3 regions of the Pseudoduganella sp. GW821-FHT12E03 genome follow, and region 3 is predicted to be linked to each of the others. Evidence: predicted binding sites of a transcription regulator. Region 3 holds the regulator's gene; each other region holds the start of a gene.
What was found. Region 3 encodes FNR, which switches genes on or off when oxygen is low (the NO sensors DNR and NnrR bind a similar motif). Its sites were predicted from a motif close to TTGATNNNNATCAA; they were not measured.
Positions count from the first base shown of each region.

Region 1: a site for FNR is predicted at 6,241-6,254, ahead of AC1RRC_RS25480 (cation-translocating P-type ATPase). Genes of this name have one in related genera too.
Region 2: a site for FNR is predicted at 5,838-5,851, ahead of AC1RRC_RS25460 (universal stress protein). Genes of this name have one in related genera too.

Region 1 is NZ_JBXAQJ010000011.1:61,887-69,304, reverse strand. It holds gene AC1RRC_RS25495 (universal stress protein) at 152-994, shown strand; gene AC1RRC_RS25490 (universal stress protein) at 1,047-1,889, shown strand; gene AC1RRC_RS25485 (MBL fold metallo-hydrolase RNA specificity domain-containing protein) at 2,145-3,503, opposite strand; gene AC1RRC_RS25480 (cation-translocating P-type ATPase) at 3,686-6,184, opposite strand; gene AC1RRC_RS25475 (potassium channel family protein) at 6,299-7,099, opposite strand; gene AC1RRC_RS25470 (hypothetical protein) at 7,099-7,272, opposite strand.
Region 2 is NZ_JBXAQJ010000011.1:54,394-61,811, forward strand. It holds gene AC1RRC_RS25430 (glycoside hydrolase family 31 protein) at 1-273, shown strand, start outside; gene AC1RRC_RS25435 (alpha-L-fucosidase) at 395-2,050, shown strand; gene AC1RRC_RS25440 (ABC transporter ATP-binding protein) at 2,091-2,780, opposite strand; gene AC1RRC_RS25445 (ABC transporter permease) at 2,777-4,021, opposite strand; gene AC1RRC_RS25450 (efflux RND transporter periplasmic adaptor subunit) at 4,042-5,061, opposite strand; gene AC1RRC_RS25455 (YgaP family membrane protein) at 5,078-5,284, opposite strand; gene AC1RRC_RS25460 (universal stress protein) at 5,281-5,736, opposite strand; gene AC1RRC_RS25465 (MgtC/SapB family protein) at 5,993-7,225, opposite strand.
Region 3 is NZ_JBXAQJ010000002.1:826,300-833,717, forward strand. It holds gene AC1RRC_RS07305 (FAD-dependent oxidoreductase) at 1-177, shown strand, start outside; gene AC1RRC_RS07310 (DUF4214 domain-containing protein) at 287-1,390, shown strand; gene AC1RRC_RS07315 (hypothetical protein) at 1,434-1,694, opposite strand; gene chrA (chromate efflux transporter) at 2,000-3,346, shown strand; gene fnr (fumarate/nitrate reduction transcriptional regulator Fnr) at 3,489-4,292, shown strand; gene AC1RRC_RS07330 (helix-turn-helix domain-containing protein) at 4,320-5,045, shown strand; gene AC1RRC_RS07335 (sensor histidine kinase) at 5,125-6,624, shown strand; gene AC1RRC_RS07340 (response regulator) at 6,621-7,034, shown strand; gene AC1RRC_RS07345 (sensor histidine kinase) at 7,045-7,418, shown strand, end outside.

The DNA.
Region 1 (7,418 bases), on a different contig from region 3:
TACCACATGACGATTTGATTTAAATCATGGAATTCATTATTCAACCCGCCCAAACTGCTATGCAGCATGTCAGACATCAAGGTAGTGGAAGCGCAATCTGCCATGCCGTCAGGCCGCATCACTTTATTTCAACGCAACGAGGGAGTTCACCATGTCCTATCGCACGATTTTGGTCCACGCGGATAATGCCGAGAATGCCGCCGCACGCTTTCAGTTGGCGGCCGGCTTGGCGCTGCAAGAGAGCGCACACCTGGTCGGCGTCGCGATGACGGGCGTTCCCAGGCAGATGTCATCCGTCAATATGTTCGAAGGCAGCGGCCTGATCATCGCGGACTGTGTGCGCCATGCGTCGGAACGCACAAACCAGGCGCTCGCCCGGTTTAGCGACGTCACGGCCAGGGCCGGCATGCCGGCCAGCGAAACACGCCTGCACAATGACGATGAATACACCGGGCTGTGCCTGCAGGCGCGTTATGCCGATTTGGTGGTGTTGGGTCAACCCAATCCCGACGACCATGGCGAGGGTGGCCTGCTGCTCGATTTGCCGGCGCACGTGATCCTGCACTCCGGCAGGCCGGCGCTGCTGGTGCCCTATGCGGGCCGGTTCCCGTCCTGCGGCAAGCGTCCGCTGATCGCCTGGGACGGCAGCCTGGAAGCGGTGCGCGCCATCACGGCGGCGCTGCCGCTGCTGCGCCGCGCGGAGCAGGTCACCGTGGCCATGTTCAACGCCGAGGTGGGCAGCGACGCGCACGGCGAGGAACCGGGCGCCGACATCGCCTTGTATCTCGCGCGGCATGGCGTCAAGGTCGAAGTCATGCGTTCGCCGACACCGATCGACGCTGGCAACGCCATCCTGTCGCTGGCCGCCACCATTGGCGCCGACCTGCTGGTCATGGGCTGTTATGGCCACAGCCGCCTGCGCGAAAAAATCCTCGGCGGCGCCACCCGCACCGTGCTCGCCACCATGACCCTGCCGGTGCTGATGGCGCACTAACCGTCGCGCCCGCGCATGCGGCCGGCCTGCGATTGAACCTGGGGAGAATGCCATGCAATACAAGACTATCCTGCTGCACGCCGACAATGCGCGCAGCGCCGCGGCCCGCCTGGAGCTGGCCACGCAACTGGCGGAGCAACAGCAAGCGCACCTGGTGTGCGCCGCCATGACCGGTATTTCACGCTTCGTTTACCGTGGCAAGGACGGCGGGGCGCGCGATTTCATCCGCCCGGACCTTGCCGAGCGCGCGCGGCAAAGCGCACAGGTGACGCTCGACCGCCACGCCGCCCTGGCCGAACGGCTGGGCGTACAGTCATGCGAACACCGGCTGGTCGATGACGACGCCTATGGCGGGCTCACGCTGCAGTCGCGTTATGCCGACCTGCTCGTCGTCGGCCAGGCCGACCGCGACGATCCGGCCACCGGCGCGCTGCTGCAAGACTTGCCCGAGTATGTCATCCTCAACAGCTGCCGGCCGGTACTGGTGGTCCCGTTCGCCGGCGCCTTCCAGCCGGCCGGCAAACCGGTTCTGGTGGCCTGGGATGGCAGCAGCCAAGCCACGCGCGCCATCACGGGCGCCCTTCCCTTGCTGGTCAATACTGCCGGCGTGACGGTGGCGCTGTTTGATGCGGCGAGCGGGGCCGATGAACATGGCGACGAACCGGGCGCCGATATCGCGCTCTACCTGGCCCGCCATGGCGTCCATGTCAACGTGGTCCGGCAGGCCACCGATGGCGACGTGGGCGAGGCCTTGCTGGCCCTGGCCGACAGCATCGGCGCAGGCCTGCTGGTGATGGGGGCCTACGGACATGCACGCTACCGGGAAATCCTGCTGGGTGGGGTCACCCGCACCGTACTCAATACCATGACCGTACCGGTGCTGCTGGCGCACTGAAATCCTACCGGGTCCATGTTGGTGTCAATCGGTCTTGTCCCCTGCCGCCGCCCGGCGAAGTCCACCTGGGCGCTGCGGGAAACCCATCATCCACGGACAATCCATATTGAGGGGCAGCATGGAACACCTTACTCCGGCAGCGCGCACCAACGTGCTCGGCATCATGCTGGTGCCGAGGCTATACCGACACCGGCAATTTCAGCATGCGTTCCGCCAGCAAGGCGGCATGACGCCCTGCGCCGATCCCCGGCGCCATCATACCAACTCCACTTCGGCGCCATAGGCTGGCGTCTCGGCGTTCCAACCCAGCTTCTCGCCGATCTGGCGGCGCAGCGCTTCAGCCGCATCCGGTTCGCCGTGCGTCAGGAACAGGCGCCGGGGCGGCGCCGCAAAGCCGCCCAGCCAGGCCAGCAGCTCGCCCTGGTCAGCATGCGCCGACAAATTGTCGATCTGGACCACGTTGGCCAGCACGGGCACATATTCGCCATGGATTTTAATACTCGGCGCACCGCCGACCATGGCGGCGCCGCGCGTGCCGCCCGCCTGAAACCCCGCAAACAGGATGGTGTTGCGGCGGTCCGGCGCAAACGCTTTCAGGTGATGCAGCACGCGCCCGCCGGTGGCCATGCCGCTGGCGGCGATGATCACCATCGGCACCCGCCGCTGATTGAGGGCGATGGATTCGGCAGGGCTGTTGACGATCGTGGCCGCGTGGCACATCGCGTCGCACTGCGCCGGCGTCAGATGGTGGTCGTGGCGGTGGCGTCGGTAGAGCGCGGTGACGTCGGCGGCCATCGGGCTGTTCAGGAAGACCGGCACGGGAGGGATATCGCCACTGGCCTTTAACAGATGCATGTAATACAGCAGGTTCTGGGCCCGCCCGACCGCGAATGACGGAATCACGGTCACGCCGCCACGCGCGGCGGTTTCGCGGATGGTGCGCGCCAGCAGGCGGGCCGGATCTTCAGGATCGTGCAGGCGGTCGCCATAGGTGGACTCCATCACCAGGTAGTCACTGCGTTCGACTGTCTCCGGCGGCGCCATCAGCACATCGTGCTGACGTCCCAGGTCGCCGGAAAATGTCACGCTGACGCCGTCCGCTTCGACCGTGATGCCGGCCGCCCCCAGGATGTGCCCGGCGCGCCGCAGGCGCGCATGGAAAGCATGCCCCACTGCGAAGCGGCGGCCGAAGTCCACCGGCGTCAGCAGTTCCAGCGCGGCTAGCGCGTCGGCCTCGGTATACAGCGGCAGCGCCGGCTGATGTTTGCTGTACGCGTGCCGGTTCGCATGCGCCGCCTCTTCCTCCAGCAACCGTCCGCAGTCCGGCAACAAGATGCGGCACAAGTCGCGCGTGGCTTGGGTGCAATAGATGGGACCACGGAAACCGTCCCGCACCAGCAGCGGCAGTGCGCCACTGTGATCGAGATGCGCATGAGTCAGCAACACCGCGGACAATTGCGCCGGCGATACAGGCAGTGCTTCACGGTTGCGTAAGCGCAGGGCTTTATAGCCCTGGAACAAGCCGCAATCGACCAGGATCATGTCGGCGCCACTGCGCAGCAGGTAGCGCGATCCGGTTACCGTGCCGGTGGCGCCCAGGAAGGTCAGTTTCATGGCAATTCCTTTCCACGGGTGCAGCGGCAACCGGATTGGCCGCCCTGCTCCGCTCACACCCACAATACCGCCGGGGAACACACAAGTCAGCCAGGCAATTTGACCTGGATCAAATTATGGGGAGAAACAAATTGAACGGTGGTTGGCGGAGCACGATTTGACGTCATGCGCCACCCGCCGCGCTACACGGCGCGGCGGGCGGCCATCACGCGTTTGACCGTCTCGTAGCCAAGCAGGCTGACCATGCCCAGCCCGAACATCGTCGCCAGTCCGGCCAGCGGCAACTGGCCAAACCGGAACGCCGCCGCCAGGGCCGGCACATACAGCACCAGCAGCAGCAACGCCACCACCACACCCGCCACCACGGGCGGCACCAGGTTCCCTGTCTGGAACTCCTCCAGCACGCTGCGCCGGTGCGACAGGTTCGACAGGATCAGGGCCAGGTTGGCAAACACCAGCAAGGCAAAGCCGGCGGCCCGCGCCTGCGGTTCCGGCCACGCCGCCATGGCCGCCACATAGCCGCAGCCCACCACCACCAGCGCGATCGCCCCTTTCCACAGCGCCCCCAGCACCGTCAACCGGTCCAGCAGCGGCGCCGACGGCTTGCGCGGCGGTTGGCGCATGGCCTCGGCGTCGGACGCCGCATTTTCGAACGCCAGCGAACAGGCCGGATCGATAATCAATTCCAGCACGGCGATATGCATCGGATACAGCAAGACCGGCCAGCCAAACAACGCCGGCAGCAGCCCCATGCCGGCAATAGGCACGTGCACCGACAGCACGTAGGACATCGCGTTGCGCATATTGGCAAAGATGCGCCGCCCCAGGCGGATGCCGCGCACGATCGACGCGAAATGATCATCCATCAGCACCAGCGCCGCCGCCTCGCGGGCCACGTCGGCGCCGCGTCCGCCCATGGCAATGCCGACGTGCGCCGCCTTCAGCGCCGGCGCATCGTTGACGCCGTCGCCCGTCATCGCCACGATCTCGCCATTGGCCTTCAAGGCTTGCACGATGCGCAGCTTTTGCGCCGGCTTGATGCGGGCGCAAACCGTGGCCTGCGCCAGCCGGCTGCGTAATGCCGGTTCATCGAGGCCATCGACCTCGTCACCGGTCAGCACCTGGCCGCAGGCCAGGCCGGCGCGGCGGGCGATGCTGGCCGCCGTCACCGCATAATCGCCGGTGATCATCATGACGCGGATGCCGGCCTGGCGGCACTGTTCCAGCGCGGCGGGTACTTCCTTGCGCAAGGGGTCGGCCAATCCCATCAGCCCCAGGTAGTGGAAGTTGAAACCCTCCTGCCGCTCCGGCAGGCTGGCCGCCTCATGCCGCGCCCGGGCGACGGCCAGCACCCGCAAGCCCTGTTCAGCCATGCGGTCCGCCGCGGCCCGCATGGCCGCCAATTCGTCGCGTCCCAGCCGGCACAGCGCGCCGATCGCTTCCGGCGCGCCCTTGGCGGCCACGGTCGCCGTACCCGGCCCGCCATCGGCCCACACCAGCGACATGGCAGCCAGCCCGGGGGACAGCGGATAGACGCGCAATGGTTCCCCCTGCGCGCTCGTGCCGGCCAGCGCATGAAACGCGGTTTCCATCGGATCGAACGGGCACGGCTGGCTCGCCAGCGACGCATGGCGCGCCAGTTGCACAAACGCCGCAGGCATCGCCCCTTCCGCCACCTGCAACACCACGCCATCGGCGTGCATCTGCTCGACGCGCATCCGGTTTTCTGTCAAGGTGCCGGTCTTGTCCGTGCACAGCACCGTGATCGACCCGAGCGCCTCGATGGCCGACAGGCGCCGCGTCAAGACCTGGCCGCGCGCCATGCGCCACGCGCCAATGGCGGGGAACACAGTCAAAATGACGGGAAACTCTTCCGGCAGCAGCGACATCGACAGCGCAATGCCAGCCAGGATGGCCGACATCCAGGCGCCATCCCGCAAGCCATACAGCACGGTGACCAGCAGGCTCAGGACCAGGCCAACGCCCGCCATCAGCGGGATCAGGCGCGCCACTTCGCGCTGCAGGGGTGAACGTTCACTGTCGAGCCGCTGCAGGCTGCGCCCGATCTTGCCCAACTCGGTGCCGGCGCCGGTCGCCGTCACGCGCGCAATGCCGTCGCCTTGCAAGACCAGGGTGCCGGACCACAGGTAAGGCAAGTCGTCGCCGCCCGGCGCGCCATGCTCCGCCGGCGCGGCGCCGGCCTGCTTGGCGACGGCGCAGGATTCCCCGGTCAGCAGGGATTCGTCGACGCGCAAGCCATTGGCGCGCAACAGCACCGCGTCGGCCGCCACCCGGTCGCCCTCGGCCACCACCAATAAGTCGCCGCGCACCACGTCGCCGCCCGCAATGCGGACCGGCTGCCCGTCCCGCAGCACCAGCGCGCGCGGGCTGCCCAGTTCGCGCAAAGCCTGCAACGCGCGCTCGGTCTTGCCCTCCTGGAACAGCGTCAAGCCGACCGTCATGCCGACCATCAACAGCAACAGCAAGCCTTCGTGCAGGTCGCCGAGCGCAAGGTACAGGCTGGCGGCGCCGATCAGCAACAAGAACATCGGTTCGCGCACCGTGCGCAGGACGAGGGCGCCCCACCGGCTGCGCGGCGCGGGCAGGCTGTTCGGTCCCTCGTCAGCCAGGCGGCGCGCCGCCTCTTCCGTCGATAATCCGGTCAGTTCCGGCGATTCCATGGTCAGCTCCCGGCCCGTTGAAGTTGCCACCATAGTCATCCGCACAGTGGAAATTGTTGACCGGGATCAAATTGCTTCGAATAACCGAGAAAAATCAACGCATGCGCCAGCACGTCATTCATTTTCCGTACGCTGCCCGGCAACGGACTCGCGCTGCGCGGCAATCTCTTCCCGCAGCAAGCCTATCTGGTGCTGCAGCAACCGCATGTCGGCATGCAGTTCGCGCCGGATCCGTTTCTCATCCTCTCCCACCAGCAAGGCGGCAATACTGGCCGTGACCAGTGACAATACCGCATAGCCCAGCAGAACGATAAAACCGGCAAAGACACGCGAGGCCGGCGTGGAAGGAACGATGTCGCCGTAGCCGACGGTTGCGCCAGTGGTAAAGGCCAGCCACAGGCCATCGCCCAAACTATGGACATGCGGCTCCAGCCAATAAAATCCCGCCCCGGCGACGAGCAGCATGCCCAGCGACGCTATGCTGGTCCGCAACAGCGGCCGTGGCGCCACATGCCGCATTGCCAGCGAAACCAGGCGAATGAAGATTACCACGCATACCAGCAAACGCAACAACCATTCCGTATCACTCCATGGCGGCGCCGATGGCCAGATGGAAGTGGTGATGGCAACCAGTAAAAGGCAGTCGATCCGGCGCCAATGCCGCACCTGATGCCGCTCGTGGCAGAGGGCTGGCATTGACAAATGGGCGGTGCAAAGCGCCCCCGCCAGGCCGTACAGCAGTTGCCCCGCTATCCGATAGGACGGCGTGGTCCCATCAAGCACGAGGTAGAAACCGGGTATCGTCAGCAGTAACGCTGCCGGCAGCAGTGACTGCGTCATCTTGCGCCAATCAAGGGACGTCATGGCTTTGATCGCTTTCAATTCCAGCGCCGCGCCGACCGTGCTCCAGCGCATCAGTCTGCGGTCGAATACGGCCGCGACATGGTATCGAGTAGCAACATATTCCAGCCCAACAACTCCCGGATGCGCTCGCGGCTGTGCTCCTGGCTGCGCGGCACCTGCACTTCACGCATTTTGGCCTGGTGCATCGTGCCAGGCACTTCCTGTTTTTCTTGCTTGGGATCCATGATCGCCCCCTCTATCGCTGAACCATGACAACAGTATGGCTGCCAGGCATGCGTTCAGGCAGAGGGTAATCCGGACACACCGTGTAGTGGGACATGGCGAATCTGTTGTCAGGGATCACCTACAAGATCACCGCCACATGCTGGCC
Region 2 (7,418 bases), on a different contig from region 3:
CCCGGCGCTGACGGCCGCTACACGTATTACGAAGATGCGGGCGAAGGCTGGGGCTATGAGCGCGGCGAATATGCGCTGGTCGACCTGCGCTGGGACGATGGCGCGCGCAAGCTGACGATCGGCGCGCGGCGCGGCGGCTACCCGGGCATGAAAGGCAAGCGCTTGCGCGTGGTGCTGGTTGGCGCGGGGCGGGGGCTGGGCATGGATGCGGATGACAGGGGGATCGAGGTGGCGTATGAAGGCAAGCCCGTGACGGTCAGCTTGCGGCGCTGAGCGCCCCGGCTATCGACACGCGCGCCGCAAGCCGCACGAAAACAGTTGAGTGTATTTAATATATGAAATACACTCCGAAGCTAGGCGCCGCTGGCCGGCCGCCCGTTTATTGGAGAAGAAATTGAAGAGACGACAGCTTTTGCAACACATGGCGGCGGCCATCCCGGCCGCCGCCATGTCCCCGTACGTGCGGGCGGCGGACGGCGCCGCCCCCGGCGCGCGTGAACCGATGGCGGCGGGGCCATTTACGCCGGACTGGAATTCGCTGTCGACGTACCAGACCCCGGACTGGTTCCGCAACGCGAAATTCGGCATCTGGGCCCACTGGGGCCCGCAATGCGAACCTGAATTCGGCGACTGGTATGCCCGGGGCATGTACGAGGAAGGCAGCGACGCCTACCGCTACCACCTGGCGAAATACGGGCACCCGTCCGAATTCGGCTTCAAGGACGTGATCCAGCGCTGGAAGGCGGAGCGCTGGGATCCCGATGCGCTGGTGGCGCTGTACAAGCAGGCCGGGGCGAAATACTTTGTCGCGCTGGCCAACCACCACGATAATTTCGACCTGTACCGCAGCAAGCACCAGCCGCAATGGAATGCCACCACGCTCGGCCCGATGCGGGACCTGGTGGGCGGCTGGAGCAAGGCCGCCCGCAAGCACGGCCTGCGCTTTGGCGTCAGTGTACACGCGGCCCACGCGTGGACCTGGTATGAAACGGCGCAGGGCGCCGACCGCAACGGTCCCTATGCCGGCGTGCCGTATGACGGCCGCCTGACGCGCGCCGACGGCAAGGGCAAGTGGTGGGAAGGGCGCGACCCGCAGGCGCTGTATGCGCAGCATCATCCACGCAGCGAGAGCGGCGACAGCGCGGCCATCCACCGCCAATGGCACTGGGGCGGCGGCGCGTCGATCCCGGACCAGGCATATGCCGACAACCTGTACAACCGCACCGTCGACCTGATCGATTCCTATGATCCCGACCTGGTGTACTACGACGATACGGTGCTGCCGCTGTGGCCGGTCAGCGATATCGGCCTGCGCCTGGCCGCGCACCAGTACAACCGCAGCATTGCCAGGCATGGCAGGCTGGAAGCCGTCATCAACGGCAAGATCCTGGACGACGTGCAGCGGCGCTCCATGGTGTGGGACATCGAACGGGGCCACAGCAGCAAGATCGAGCCGCTGCCCTGGCAGACCTGCACCTGCATCGGCAGCTGGCACTATGACCGGCGCGTGTATGACAACAAGGCTTACAAGAGCGCGAAAACCGTGGTGCACACGCTGATCGACGTGGTCAGCAAGAACGGCAACCTGCTGCTGAGCGTGCCGGTGCGGGGCGACGGCAGCATCGACCAGCAGGAGCGCGCCATCGTCGAGGAAATCGGGCGTTGGATGGCGCCCAACGGCGAGGCCATTTACAACACCCGTCCATGGTTCGTGTTCGGCGAAGGCCCGGTCATGGAGGAGGCCGCCGCGCCCCTGTCGGGCCAGGGCTTCAATGAAGGCAAGGGCAAGCCGTTCACGGCGGCGGACCTGCGCTTCACCGCCGGCAAGGACGCCGTGTATGCGTTCGTCATGGGCTGGCCGGACGACGGCAAGGTGTTGATCAAGTCGATGCGCGCCGGCGGCGAACACTTGAAGCGGCGCGTGTCGCGCGTGGAACTGGTGGGCCGTGGCGGCGCGCTGGCGTTCAGCCAGACGGCGGAAGGCTTGCAGGTGACGCTGCCGGCCAACAAGCCGGGGCTGCCGTATGCGTTCGCGCTGAAGGTGGCGTGACGTGGCGCCGCCCGCCTTGCCGCTCATCCTGCAACAGGATTCAAGCGGACGGCGGGCCGTCCGGGACGATTTTCCCATCCACCAGCCAGATGCGGCGGTCGGCCGCGCTGGCGAAGCCGGTGTCGTGGGTGACGGCGATCACGGTCTGGCCGGCATCGGCCAGGCCGCGCAGGATTTGCCGCACGTTCAGCGTTGCCGCCGTGTCCAGGTTACCGGTTGGCTCGTCGGCCAGGATCAGCAGCGGGTCGTTGGCCAGGGCGCGGGCGATGGCCACCCGCTGCCGCTGGCCGCCGGACAGCTGGGCCGGTGTCTTGGCCGCGTGCGCGGCCATGCCGAACTGGTCCAGCAAGTGCATGGCGTGCTCCCGGACCGCGTCCGGCTGGCGCCGTCCCAGGCGGCGCATCGGTAGCATGACGTTTTGCAGGACGGTGAATTCCGCCAGCAGGAAGTGGAACTGGAAGACAAAGCCGAGTCTGGACAGGCGCAACGCCGCCAGTTGGTCATCGTTGCAGCGCGTGGTGTCGTCGCCATCGAGCCACACGCTGCCGGCATCGGGCACATCGAGCAAACCCAGCAGGTAGAGCAATGACGATTTGCCCGAGCCGGACGGTCCCATGATGCAAATGAATTCGCCCCGTGCGATCTCCACGCTGACGTCATCGACCAGGATGGCCGGCACTTCGCCGCCCAGCCTGCGGGTCACGCGCTCGGCGCGCAAAATGGGGGTCATGTGGCGCCCCGCAGGATGTCGACCGGCCGCAGCCGACTGGCCTTGTCGGCCGGCAGGTAAGCCGCGCCGATGCAGGACACCATCGCAAAGGCCAGCGCCAGCAGGTATTGATCGGCGCCCCACCAGACCGGCAAATGTACCAGCTCGCTAACGCCGGGAGGCTTCAGTTCGATCGCGGCCAGCGCCCGCATCAGCCCATAGCCCAGCAGCAGGCCGGCGGCGCTGCCGAGCAGTCCGATGATCAAGCCTTGCCAAAGGAAGATCTGGCGCATGTCGGCGCGGCGAAAACCCATCGATTTCAGGATCGCGATGTCGCGCGTTTTTTCCACCACGATGGTGAAGATCGTGTTGTAGATCCCGAACGACGCCACCACCAGGATGGCCGAGACCACGCTGTACATGATGATGTTGCGTACCAGGAGCACGCTGAGGAGGTCCTCCGACGCCTCGATCCAGGACACCGCCTTGTAACCGATGCTGTGCTCAATCACGGCGGCGATTTCGCGCGCGCGGTGGGGATCGGTCAACTGGATGATGAAGCGATTGACGCGATTCGGCCGTTGCAATAGCACCTGGGCGCGCTTGAGCAAGGTGAAGGTTTCGAGTTCGTCATATGCCGCATTGCCGGTGCGGAAGATCCCGACCACCTTCATGGTTCGGCTACCCGCTTCCGTCGAGACCACATTGATGGTGCCGCCCATGCGCAGCCCGAACTTGTCGGCCAGGCCCTGGCCGATAATCAAGCCGTTCGGCGTGGCGGCCAGTTCGTCCAGCGACCCCGCCACCATGTGCTGCTCGATCGTCGATACGGCTTTCATGCGCTGCGGGACCACACCGGACAGGCTGACGCCATGCTGCTGTCCGGCAAACGTCAACACGGCTGAGCCATGCAGCAAGGGCGCCACGCGCAAACCCGGCAGGGCTTCGATGTCCTCAAGCTTGCCACGGTAGCCTCGGATGCCCCGGCTCTCCGCTTGCGGCTTGACGTTGCTGATGGCCACCAGCGCGCCGGGCCAGCGCAATTGGGCCGGCTGTACATGCGGCGCTCGGTACTGGTCGTAGACGGTGATGTGCGGGCTGTTGTCGACCAGGCGCCGCAGAAAATCCTTTTCCGAGCCGCGCATCAGCGCCGACACGGCAAGGAAAAACGCCACGCCCAGCGCAATGCCGGTCAGCGACACCAGCGTGGAACGCCGGTGCCGCAGCAAATGGGTCAGGGCGATCTCCAGTTGGACAGGCATGGCGCATCTCCGGCGGCGGGCTAACGATAGACCGGCCGCACCCGCCGGCCTTCACGCAAGGTGTCGTCGGGCAGTTGCACCACCAGCTCATTGCCGGTCATGCCACGCACGATCTCGCTGCGTCCGCCGTTGCGCAGGCCGATTTTGATCTCGCGCCGGCGCAGGCGGCCATCGGCCACCAGCCAGACCGCGTTGTCCCGGATCGCCGCGTTTGGCAACAGTACGGCGCCTTGCCGCCGGCTGACAATCAGGTTGGCGTCCACGGTCATTCCGGAGCGCAGCGGGTCGGGGGCGTCAAGCTTGACCCGGACCCGGTAGCTGCGCGCCACCGGATCTCCCTTGGGTGTCACTTCGCTCACGGTGCCGTCGAACACCCGGCCAGGAACGGCGCCGGCTTTCAGCAGTACCTGCTGCCCGATGCGCACGCGGTTGATGTCTTCCTCGTCGATTTCGGTGGTCACGCGCAGTGGCGCGCAGCAGGCCAGCACAAAGATGGCCTGTCCGGGGCCGATATACTGCCCGACTTCGCCGTCGCGGCGGATGATGGTGCCGTCGGCCGGCGCGGTCAGCGCCATATAGCCGCGCTGTGCCTGGACGCGGCGCAAGGCCGCTTCAGCGGCGGCCAGCTCGCTGCGGGTGCGCTCGACTTCACCAGTGGAAACAAAGCCACGGTCGGCCAGGGCGGCGCTGCGGGTGTGCTGGCTGCGGGCATAGTCGGCGCGCGCCCGTTGTTCGTCAACCGTGCCGGCCAGGTCGGCATCGTCCAGGCGCGCCAGGACCTGGCCTTTGCGCACCTCGGCCCCTTCGTCGACATGGCGCTCGGCAAGACGGCCGCCGACGCGCGGCGCGATCGGCATCATGACGGCGGGTTCCACACTGCCGGTCGCATAAACCGCGTCCACCACGGTGCCACGCTCGGCTTGCGCCACATGGACCGTCAGCGGCCCCTCATACCACCACAGCAGGGCTGCGGCGGCCGCCAGCAAGGCGCTGGCCGCGCCGTAGCGTGGCCAGCGGGGAGGGGGCGCGGAGATGGTCATCACGGGACGCCGTGGTTCATGATTTGGTTGCCCCGTTGCCGGCGTTGGTGGAGTTGAAGCCGAATGGCAGATAGGCGGGACAAAAGGCAAACGCGGCAGTGACAAGCGGCACCAGTCCCACCCAACCCCAAGCACCGATCGCGCCCGACCAGGTGGCGCCCAACAGTCCCGCACCCAAAATGCAGCGCAACAGGCGGTCCGCGCCCCCAAGGTTGCGTTTCATGGCGTCACCTGTTTTGCGGGAAAGACCAGCACCGGGATCGCGCTATGCAGCAACACTTTGTGTGTCTCACTACCCAGCAGCAATCCTTTCAGCCCCGTCAAGCCATGGGTCGCCATGGCGATCAAATCACAACCTTGCGCCTGTGCAGCCTCGACGATTTTATAGTGCGGCTGGTCGGAGCGGCTGGCCATGGTCTTGCATGGCACCCCCAGCGCCTGTGCCGCCGCCTCCAGTTCCGCCAGCACTTTCGCGCCATGGGCCGCGGTATCGCGCATGAACGCCTCGCGGGAATCTTCCAGCATTTCAGCCTGGTAGCTGAACAAGTGGAAATCCGGCTGAACGTGCAGCGCGGTGACGTGGGCGCCTGCTTCCTTGGCAAATTGCAGAGCGGATTGAAGTGCCGCGGCCGAGGCTGGCGAACCATCAGTGGGCAGCAGAATATGTTTGTACATGGCAAGCTCCTGTGAAGGGATGAAGAGCGGTTCGCGAGCGCGCTTTGCGCGGAAAGACGCGCCACTGGTCAATAGTGTGGCGGACCGCTTCCGCAAAAACTTTGATGTATATCAACTCGTTGCCAATCGCAGTGTAAGTGGCATTGACAATGCGGATGTGAGTGTTTTCACCGTGCCGGGAAGCCACGACTGGAATCCGGCGGATACACGGCAGGTGCCCGGACGTTGGCGCGGCGGCGCGGGCGCATGCACTCCGTCAGGCCAGCAACGAAGGCAGGCAGGCCGCCAGCAATATCAATGACAGTCTCCAGCCGACCCGGTACAGGAACGGCAGGCCACCACTTGCGCCGGCCGCGATCAGCTTGCTCAGTGTGTTGGCAGCCAGCGCAAACAACAGGATGTGGCGCATCGCCGCCGGCTCCAGCGCGCCACTGTCAGCCAGCGACAGAATGGAGCTGGCTGCCGCGTGAAAGTCCACCAAGCCGACCAGCAAGGCGCCCAGCATGGCCGCCGCCGCGCCCAGATAGGTATGCGCATAGGCGATCAGGGCGGTGGCGCCGCTCAGGATCAGGGCGAACAACAGCGTCTGCCGGATACTGAAGACGCGGCCATTGCGTTGACTGCGCCGCGCCGTCGGCGGCGCGGCGCGCAGCGACATGGCCGATACCACAATGGTCGCCAGCAGGGCGCTGGCGATGGTCGGCGCCAAGCCTGCCAGCTGGGCTGGGGCGATGGTCAGCGTAACGACCAGTAGCAGGACGTAGGTGGCAATGTTGGACAACAGCGCGGCTGCGGCGCAGATGCCCAGCAGTGCCGGATCCTCCCGGCAACGGTGCCCCATGTTGGCGGTGGTGGCCACACTGGAGACGAAGCCGGACGCCAATCCGGTCAATGCCAGTCCCATCTTTGGCCCGGTCATGCGCATGGCGATATGTGCGCCGGCCTGTAGCGTCAGCAATACCACGACCAGCCCCCACATGCGGCGCGGGTTGGCCCCCAGCAGCCAGCCATTGGTGTTGTCCGGCAGCAGCGGCCACACCACCAGCGCGGCGCTGGCCAGGATCAGCCCGTCGCGCAGCTCGCCGCTCTTGAGCGTGACGCGTACAAAATGGTGCAGCGGCGCGCGCAGATTCAGCATCGAGGCCACCAGTACCGCAACGCCGGCCGACACTGCCGGATTGGCGATGGCGTTCACCCCCAGCAGAAAGCTCAGGAACAGCGCCAGTTCGGTGACCATGCCCGGTGCGGTAGCGTCGTCGCGCCAGAAAGTGATCACACACATCGCCGCCACCAGCAGCGCCGTCAGCAGCGTCAGCGCGATGTCGATCGACTGCGCCAGCGCGCCGCTCAGCGCCACCAGCGCAAAGCTGCGTACGCCGGCCAGTGCAGGGGCCGGCGTGGCGCCCTTGCGCCGTTCGCGTTCGATGCCGATCAGCAGGCCGCTGCCGAGCGCCGCGGCCAAACCGATCAAATTGTCGCTGCTACTCATTATTTTCCCTTCATTGTGGCAAGGGCGGCATCGACGGCATGTAACGCGGCCATTTTCCGGTTGAGCAAACCGATTTTCGATGCCGAGGCGTGCCAAGTGTAGTGCCATGTCATGGACCAGTACCGTTTTGTAGGGCATGGTGAACTCCCTCCAATATGCGGCCAATTCGATGCATGTCATCATGTTAGAGGGG
Region 3 (7,418 bases):
GTGCACTGGAATGCGGGCGAGTGCAGCTGGGATTGTCCGTGCCACGGTTCGCGCTTTGACACCCGGGGAACGGTCTTGCACGGCCCCGCCGCGTCGGCGCTGGCGGCGGCCACCTTGCCCGACGCGGCAGGCTTGCCCCCGGCCGGTCCCGGCGATGCGGAGCATGCGCGGCGGTAAATCCGGTCGCCAAGCGATGTAACCCTGGAAACAAAATGTAATTGTTGCCGTGGCCAATAACAGTGCTGATTAAGATCAATCATCACATTGATTTTTCCGGAGGCACGCCGTGAGCTACAGCACCCTGACCCAGTATGCGGGCTTGACCAATTTTGAAATGAATACCGCGCCGCGCCTGCCCCTGTCGGTCTATTCGCCCGGCAATGGTGCGACGTCGGTGTTTGATTACGCGGCGCTGTACCAGGCGGATTACGCGGGCGCGGCCAGCCATGCCGTGTTCAGCTGGCAGGGCCAGGCCGGCGCCGTGTATTCCATCACGGCCGGCAGCTATCTCGATCCGAAACTGTTGCTGGTATTTGATGACATGGGCAAGGCGATTGCCGAGGATGACGGCGGCGGCGTCTTTGGCAGCGACCATGTCAGCTTTGTCGCGCCCTATACCGGCACGTATTACGTCGACGCGTCGTGGGTGCAGGGGAGCCGTGGCGGCGAGCAGAAAGTCACGCTGGGCATCCTGGAAGACCTTGGCAGCAGCAAGGTCGCGGTGACCGGCGGCACGCCGCGTAGTGAACAGCTCGACGGCACCGTGGGCGATGACGACATGTATGGCATGAGCGGCGATGATTCGCTGTATGGCGGCAAGGGCAATGATTTCCTGGATGGCGGCTGGGGCACGGATTCCTCGTATTACCTGGGCAACCGCAACGACTACACGGTGGCCAAGGATGGCGGCGGCTTCCGCGTGACCGATAAAGCCGGCGCGGAGGGCAGTGATTTGCTGGTCAACGTGGAACGGCTCGATTTCGGCGACGTCGATCTGGCGCTCGATATCGATGGCGCCGGCGGCCAGGCATACCGGCTGTACCAGGCCGCCTTTAACCGCACCCCGGACAAGTCCGGGCTGGGGTACTGGATTGCCCAGCTGGACCGTGGCGCCAGCCTGACCGACGTGTCGCAAGCCTTCGTGAACTCGGCCGAGTTCACCGGGCGCTATGGCGCGAACGCGACCAATGCCAGCATCGTCAGCAACCTGTACTGGAATGTGCTGCACCGTGCACCCGAACAGGCCGGCTTTGACTACTGGGTCGATGTGCTCAACGGCCACCGCGATTCACTTGCCAATGTGCTGGCCAATTTCAGCGAGAGCAAGGAAAACTATGCGAACCTGGTCGGGGTCATGAGCAATGGCGTGGAATTCCAGCCATGGGGGTGAGGTAGCGTGAAATAACAAGGCCGGCATATGCCGGCCTTTGTTGTTAGTGGAGCGGGCGGTTGCGCAGCCAGTCCGTGCTCCAGCCGGTCTGGGTTTGCTCGCCAGAAAAGTCATAGACGCAAAACACGCGTTCATCGAACGCGGCCACCAGGACAAAATCACTGCCTTCGAAATCAGGTTGCGTCATCAGGTTCAAATACGCTTCGTCTGCCATTGCCAGATCCGACGTCGTGGTTTCCGTCCACGCCAGGCGTTCGCCGGTCATGGTGCGGACATAGATATGAAAATGTTCTTGTTGCTGCATAGCTATTCACCAGTTTTAAGGAGGGCAGTCCTCCATCCTAAGCGTTCTTGGACGCGGCGAAAAGGCCCGATTCAATCGTGCGCCGGTCTTTTTTGCAGAATAGTGCGGTTTTTCAGTATTTTGTGGAAATTGATGTACGTTACTCGGGTGAATAGATTCAAGGCCATTAATAATGTGGTTTCGGAAAGGTTATGCCATTGACTATTTGCCGTGGGAATTAGCATATTTGAAATAATTCTATGGGGCATACGGTCCGCTTCGTACAATGCGAAGATTGCTCCAATTCAAATCACTGTATGGATCCGATGCACCCTTCCCACGTCAAACCAGCGCCGGTCGGTTTCTGGCAAGCGTTCGCCTTTTGGCTGAAGCTGGGTTTGATCAGTTTCGGCGGCCCGGCCGGGCAAATCGCCATCATGCACCAGGAACTGGTGGAAAACCGCCGCTGGATTTCCGAACGGCGTTTCCTGCATGCGCTCAATTACTGCATGGTGCTACCGGGACCGGAAGCGCAGCAGCTGGCCACCTACATCGGCTGGCTGATGCACCGCACCTGGGGCGGCGTCGTGGCGGGCGGGCTGTTCGTCCTGCCATCGCTGCTGATCCTGATCGTGTTGTCGTGGATTTATATCGCGTTTGGCGACGTGTCCGTGGTGGCGGGGCTGTTTTATGGCATCAAGCCCGCCGTCACCGCCATCGTGGTGCAGGCGGCGCACCGCATCGGGTCGCGCGCGCTGAAAAACAATGCGTTATGGGCGATTGCCGCCGCCTCGTTCATTGCGATTTTCGCCTTCGATGTGCCATTCCCGCTGATTGTCCTGGCGGCCGCGCTGACGGGATACATCGGCGGCCGCATGGCGCCCGCCACGTTTGCCATTGGCGGCGGCGGCGGCCATGGCGGCGCCGAGGCGTCGTATGGCGCGGCGCTGATCGACGACACCACGCCGCCGCCGGCCCATGCGCGCTTCCGCTGGCGCAAGCTGGCGCTCATCGTTGTGGCCGGCGCGGCGCTGTGGACCTTGCCGATGGGCGCGCTGACCGCGCTCTTTGGCTGGCACCACACGCTGACGCAAATGAGCTGGTTTTTCACCAAGGCGGCCCTGCTGACCTTTGGCGGCGCTTATGCGGTGCTGCCGTATGTCTACCAGGGCGCGGTCGAACACTATGGCTGGCTGACGCCGCGCCAGATGATCGACGGGCTGGCGCTGGGTGAAACCACGCCGGGGCCGCTGATCATGGTGGTGGCGTTCGTCGGGTTTGTCGGCGGCTATGTCAAGGCCGTGTTCGGGCCGGACGCGCAATTCCTGGCGGGGGCAACGGCCGCCGCGCTCGTCACGTGGTTCACCTTCCTGCCCTCGTTCCTGTTCATCCTGGCCGGCGGCCCGCTGGTGGAGTCGACCCATGGCGACATTAAGTTCACGGCGCCGCTGACCGCCATTACCGCCGCCGTGGTCGGGGTGATCCTGAACCTGGCGCTGTTTTTCGGCTACCACGTGTTGTGGCCGGAGGGGTTCCATGGGCGCTTCGACCCGTGGTCGGCCGTGATTGCCGCCGGGGCCGCGGTGGCGCTGCTGCGCTACAAGCGCAATGTGATCCACGTGATTGCGGCCTGCGCGGTGGCGGGACTGGGCGTGAAACTGGCGCTGGGTTAAGCCAGCGCCATGCCAAGGCGGCAAGGCCTTGTCACGGATCCCCTACATTAACTCATGGCAATGCCCGATACCGTGACAGCGCCGGGAGCGCGATACTGGTGTTCATCGAGGACGTGCAACGCACACCGAACAGGAGCAGCCCATGAATACCGTGATTCCCATCGCCGCCGCCAACGCCAGCACGGTGGCGCCAGCCGCCAAATCGGGCAAGGTCAATTGCACGCTGTGCAGCTTTAACCGCTTTTGCCTGCCGCAAGGCCTGGCCGACAGCGACGTGGCGCGCCTGGACCAGATTATCGCCCGCCGCCGCCGTCTGGCGCGCGACGAGCAATTGTTCAGCATGGGGGCCTCGTTCGGCAGCCTGTTTGCGGTGCGCCTGGGCCACTTCAAGACGGCGCAAGTCAATATCCACGGTGAGCAGCAGGTGACGGGCTTCCACATGGCGGGCGACTTGCTGGGGATGGATGCGATCGGTTCGGGCTTGCACAACTGCAGCGCCACCGCGCTGGAAGACAGTGAGGTCTGCGAAATCCCGTTTAACCGCTTGCAGGAACTGGCGATGCAGACGCCGTCGCTGATGCAGCAATTCCACCGCGTGCTGGGCCGTGAAATCCAGCGCGAACAGGCGATCATGCTATTCCGCGGCAGTATGCGCGCCGACCAGCGCATGGCGCTGTTCCTGCTGAACATGGGCGCGCGTTACGCGGCGCGCGGCTATTCCTCCGCCAGCTACCAGTTGCGCATGTCGCGCGAAGATATCGGCGGCTACCTGGGGCTGACGATCGAAAGCGTCAGCCGCCTGCTGGCCCGTTTCCGCAAGCAGGGCTGGATCAAGCTCGACAACCGCGATATCCGGCTCCATGACCGCGACAGCCTGGAAGCCCTGTCGACCGGACGGGAACCCGGCGCGGACAGCACCATTGCCGCCGAGGCGTGCGCCGCCTGAAGGGTTGTCATGCACGTTGAATGCCTCATGCCGGCGCCCCCGGACCCGGCGGACTGCTCCCAATGCGCGATGGGCAACCTGTGCCTGGCCGGCGGGTTGCGGCCCGGCGAGTTGGCGCAACTGGAAACCATCGTGGGCGGACGGCGCACGCTGATGCGGGGCGAATACCTGCACCGCGCGGGCGACGCTTTCGTCAAGCTGTACGCCATCCGCAGCGGCCACCTGAAAACGCTGCGCCATGCGCACGGCAATTGCCAGCTCACGGGTTTTCCCATGGAGGGCGAGTTGCTGGGGCTCGATGCGATCGCCGACGGCTGTCATGACACCGACGCGGTGGCGCTCGAAACCTGCGAAATCTGTGAAATTCCGTTTGACCGGTTGCGTGAATTGCTGGTGGCGGTGCCTGCGTTGATGGACCAGTTCCACCGTGCGCTGAGCCGTGAAATCCAGCGCCAGCAGGCCTCCCTGTTCCTGATGGGGAATGCGCGCGCCGAGCAGCGCCTGGCGCTGTTCCTGGTTGGATTGCGGGCGCGCTATGCGGCGCGCGGCGCGCCGTCCACGCAAATCCAGCTGCGCATGTCGCGCGATGAAATCGGAGCCTACCTGGGCTTGACGATGGAATGCGTGTGCCGCTTGCTGGCGCGCTTCCGCAAAGCGGGATGGATCACGCTGACGGGCCGCCACCTGACCATCGTGGACGGGCCGCGGCTGGCGGCGCTGGCAGAGGGCGTTTGCCAGGAACCACTGGTGTAGCGCCACTTAACCCGGCGTGCCTTCCCGTGCTATTCTGCGCGAAAAGGTCACGTGCCGGGTTGGCGACAAGGGGAGTGGGTTGGATAATTTTGTGATGGAAGGCCGCAACCTGGAATGGCTGCTGGCCGCCGCCAGCGATGCCATGCTGATTGCAGACCACGGCGGCCACATCGTGCTGGCCAATCCCGCGTTGTGCAACCTGTTTGGCTATGAAGCCGGGGCATTGCAGGGGCAACCGGTGGAAACGCTGGTGCCGGCCCGCTTGCGCGCGGCGCACGCCGGCTTGCGCCACGGGTTCAGCGCGCATCCGCGCCCGCGCGCCATGGGTGCGGGGGCTGAATTGTCCGGCGTGCACCGCGACGGCCGCGAATTCCCGGTCGAGGTCAGCCTGTCTCCGCTGAGCGCGGACCCGCCGCTGGTGCTGGCCATCGTGCACGACATCACGGCCCGCAAACAGGCCGAAGCCGCCTTGCAGGAAAGCGAAGCGCGCATGCGCGCGGTGTTCGATTCAGTGGCCGACGCCATCATTACCATTGATGAGCATGGCGTCATGGAGCGCCTCAATCCCGCCGCCCAGGCCTTGTTCGGCTATGCGGAAGTGGAAGCCGCGGGGCAAAACGTGTCGATGCTGATGCCACCGTCGCACCGGGACCGCCATGACGGCTACCTGGCGCATTACCGCGCCACGGGCGAACGCAAGATCATCGGCATCGGGCGGGAAGTGGAAGGGCGGCGCAGGGATGGCGCGATTTTCCCGATCGAACTGACTGTGACGGAAATGTGGCTCGGCACGCGTCGCATGTTCACCGGCGTGGTGCGCGATATTTCACAGCGCAAGGAAGCCGAGCGCGAAAACCGCCAGCTGTTGCAGGAACTCACCAGCGCCAACGAGGAGTTGACGAATTTCGCCTATGTCGTGTCGCACGACCTGAAAGCGCCGCTGCGCGGCATCGGCTCGCTGGCCGACTGGCTGGCCACCGATTACGCCCAGCACTTCAATGAGGAAGGCCGCGAGCACATGCGCCTGCTGATCAACCGTGTGCACCGCATGGGCGCGCTGATTGACGGCATCCTGCAGTATTCCCGGGTTGGCCGCGTCAGGGAGGCACGGGTGGCGGTGGAGGTGAACCGCATGCTGGCCGACGTGGTGGATTTGCTGGCGCCGCCGCCGCACATCACGGTCACGGTGCAGCCGGACATGCCGGTCCTGGTGATGGAGCCGACGCGGCTGCAGCAAGTGTTCCATAACCTGATCTCGAATGCGATCAAGTACATGGACAAGCCGGCCGGCCGGATCACGGTGGGCTGGGCCGAACTGGACGGGGAATGGCGCTTCAGCGTGACTGACAATGGCCCCGGCATCGAAGCGCGCCACTTTGAACGGATCTTCCAGCTGTTCCAGACCCTGGCGCCACGCGACCGCGTGGAAAGCACCGGGGTCGGCCTGGCGCTGGTGAAAAAAATTGTGGAAATGTACCAGGGGCGGGTCGGCGTCGAGTCGGTGATAGGCCAGGGCAGCACCTTCTGGTTCACCTTGCCGGCCGGCGTGCGGCCGTCCCTTCTTCAGGAAAATGAATGAAAGTAGCCAACAAACCGATTTTGCTGGTCGAGGACGACCAGGTCGATATCATGACGATCCTGCGGGCACTCAAGGAAATCCATGTCTGCAACCCGGTGGTCAGCATGGAAAACGGCGAGGCCGCGCTGGACTGGCTGTCGCGGGCGGACGGCGATTTACCGTGCATTATCTTGCTGGACCTGAATATGCCGATCATGAATGGCATCGAGTTCCTGCGGCTGGCAAAACAGGATGAGCGGCTGCGCCGCATTCCCGTGGTGGTGCTGACCACGTCCGAAGAACAGGAAGACAAGGTGCGCAGCTTTGATCTCGGAGTGGCGGGCTACATGGCCAAGCCGGTGGATTACCGCCGCTTCGTGGAAATCGTGCGGTCGATCGACATGTACTGGACGCTCAGTGAAATGCCCTGAGGGAGAACCGATGGAACGCCCCGCACTCAATGTGCTGATCGTCGAGGATGACGTGGTTGACCGCATGGCGTGCCGCCGCACCTTCGCCGCGGCGCCGGAAGCAGCGTTTACCTTGGTGGAAGCCGATAGCGGGCAGCACGGACTGACCGTTGCCCGGCAAGGCCAGGTCGATTGCATCCTGCTCGACTATGGCTTGCCCGACATGAGCGGGCTGGAGTTCCTGGCTCAACTGCCGCCGTCCGGGCCGCCGGTCATGATGCTGACCGGCGCCGACAGCGCGATGGTGGCGGCGGAAGCCATGCGGCGCGGCGCCCGCGACTACCTGGTCAAGGATGGCGAGGGACGCTACCTGGCGCAATTGCCCGCCGCCATCTTGCGCATGTT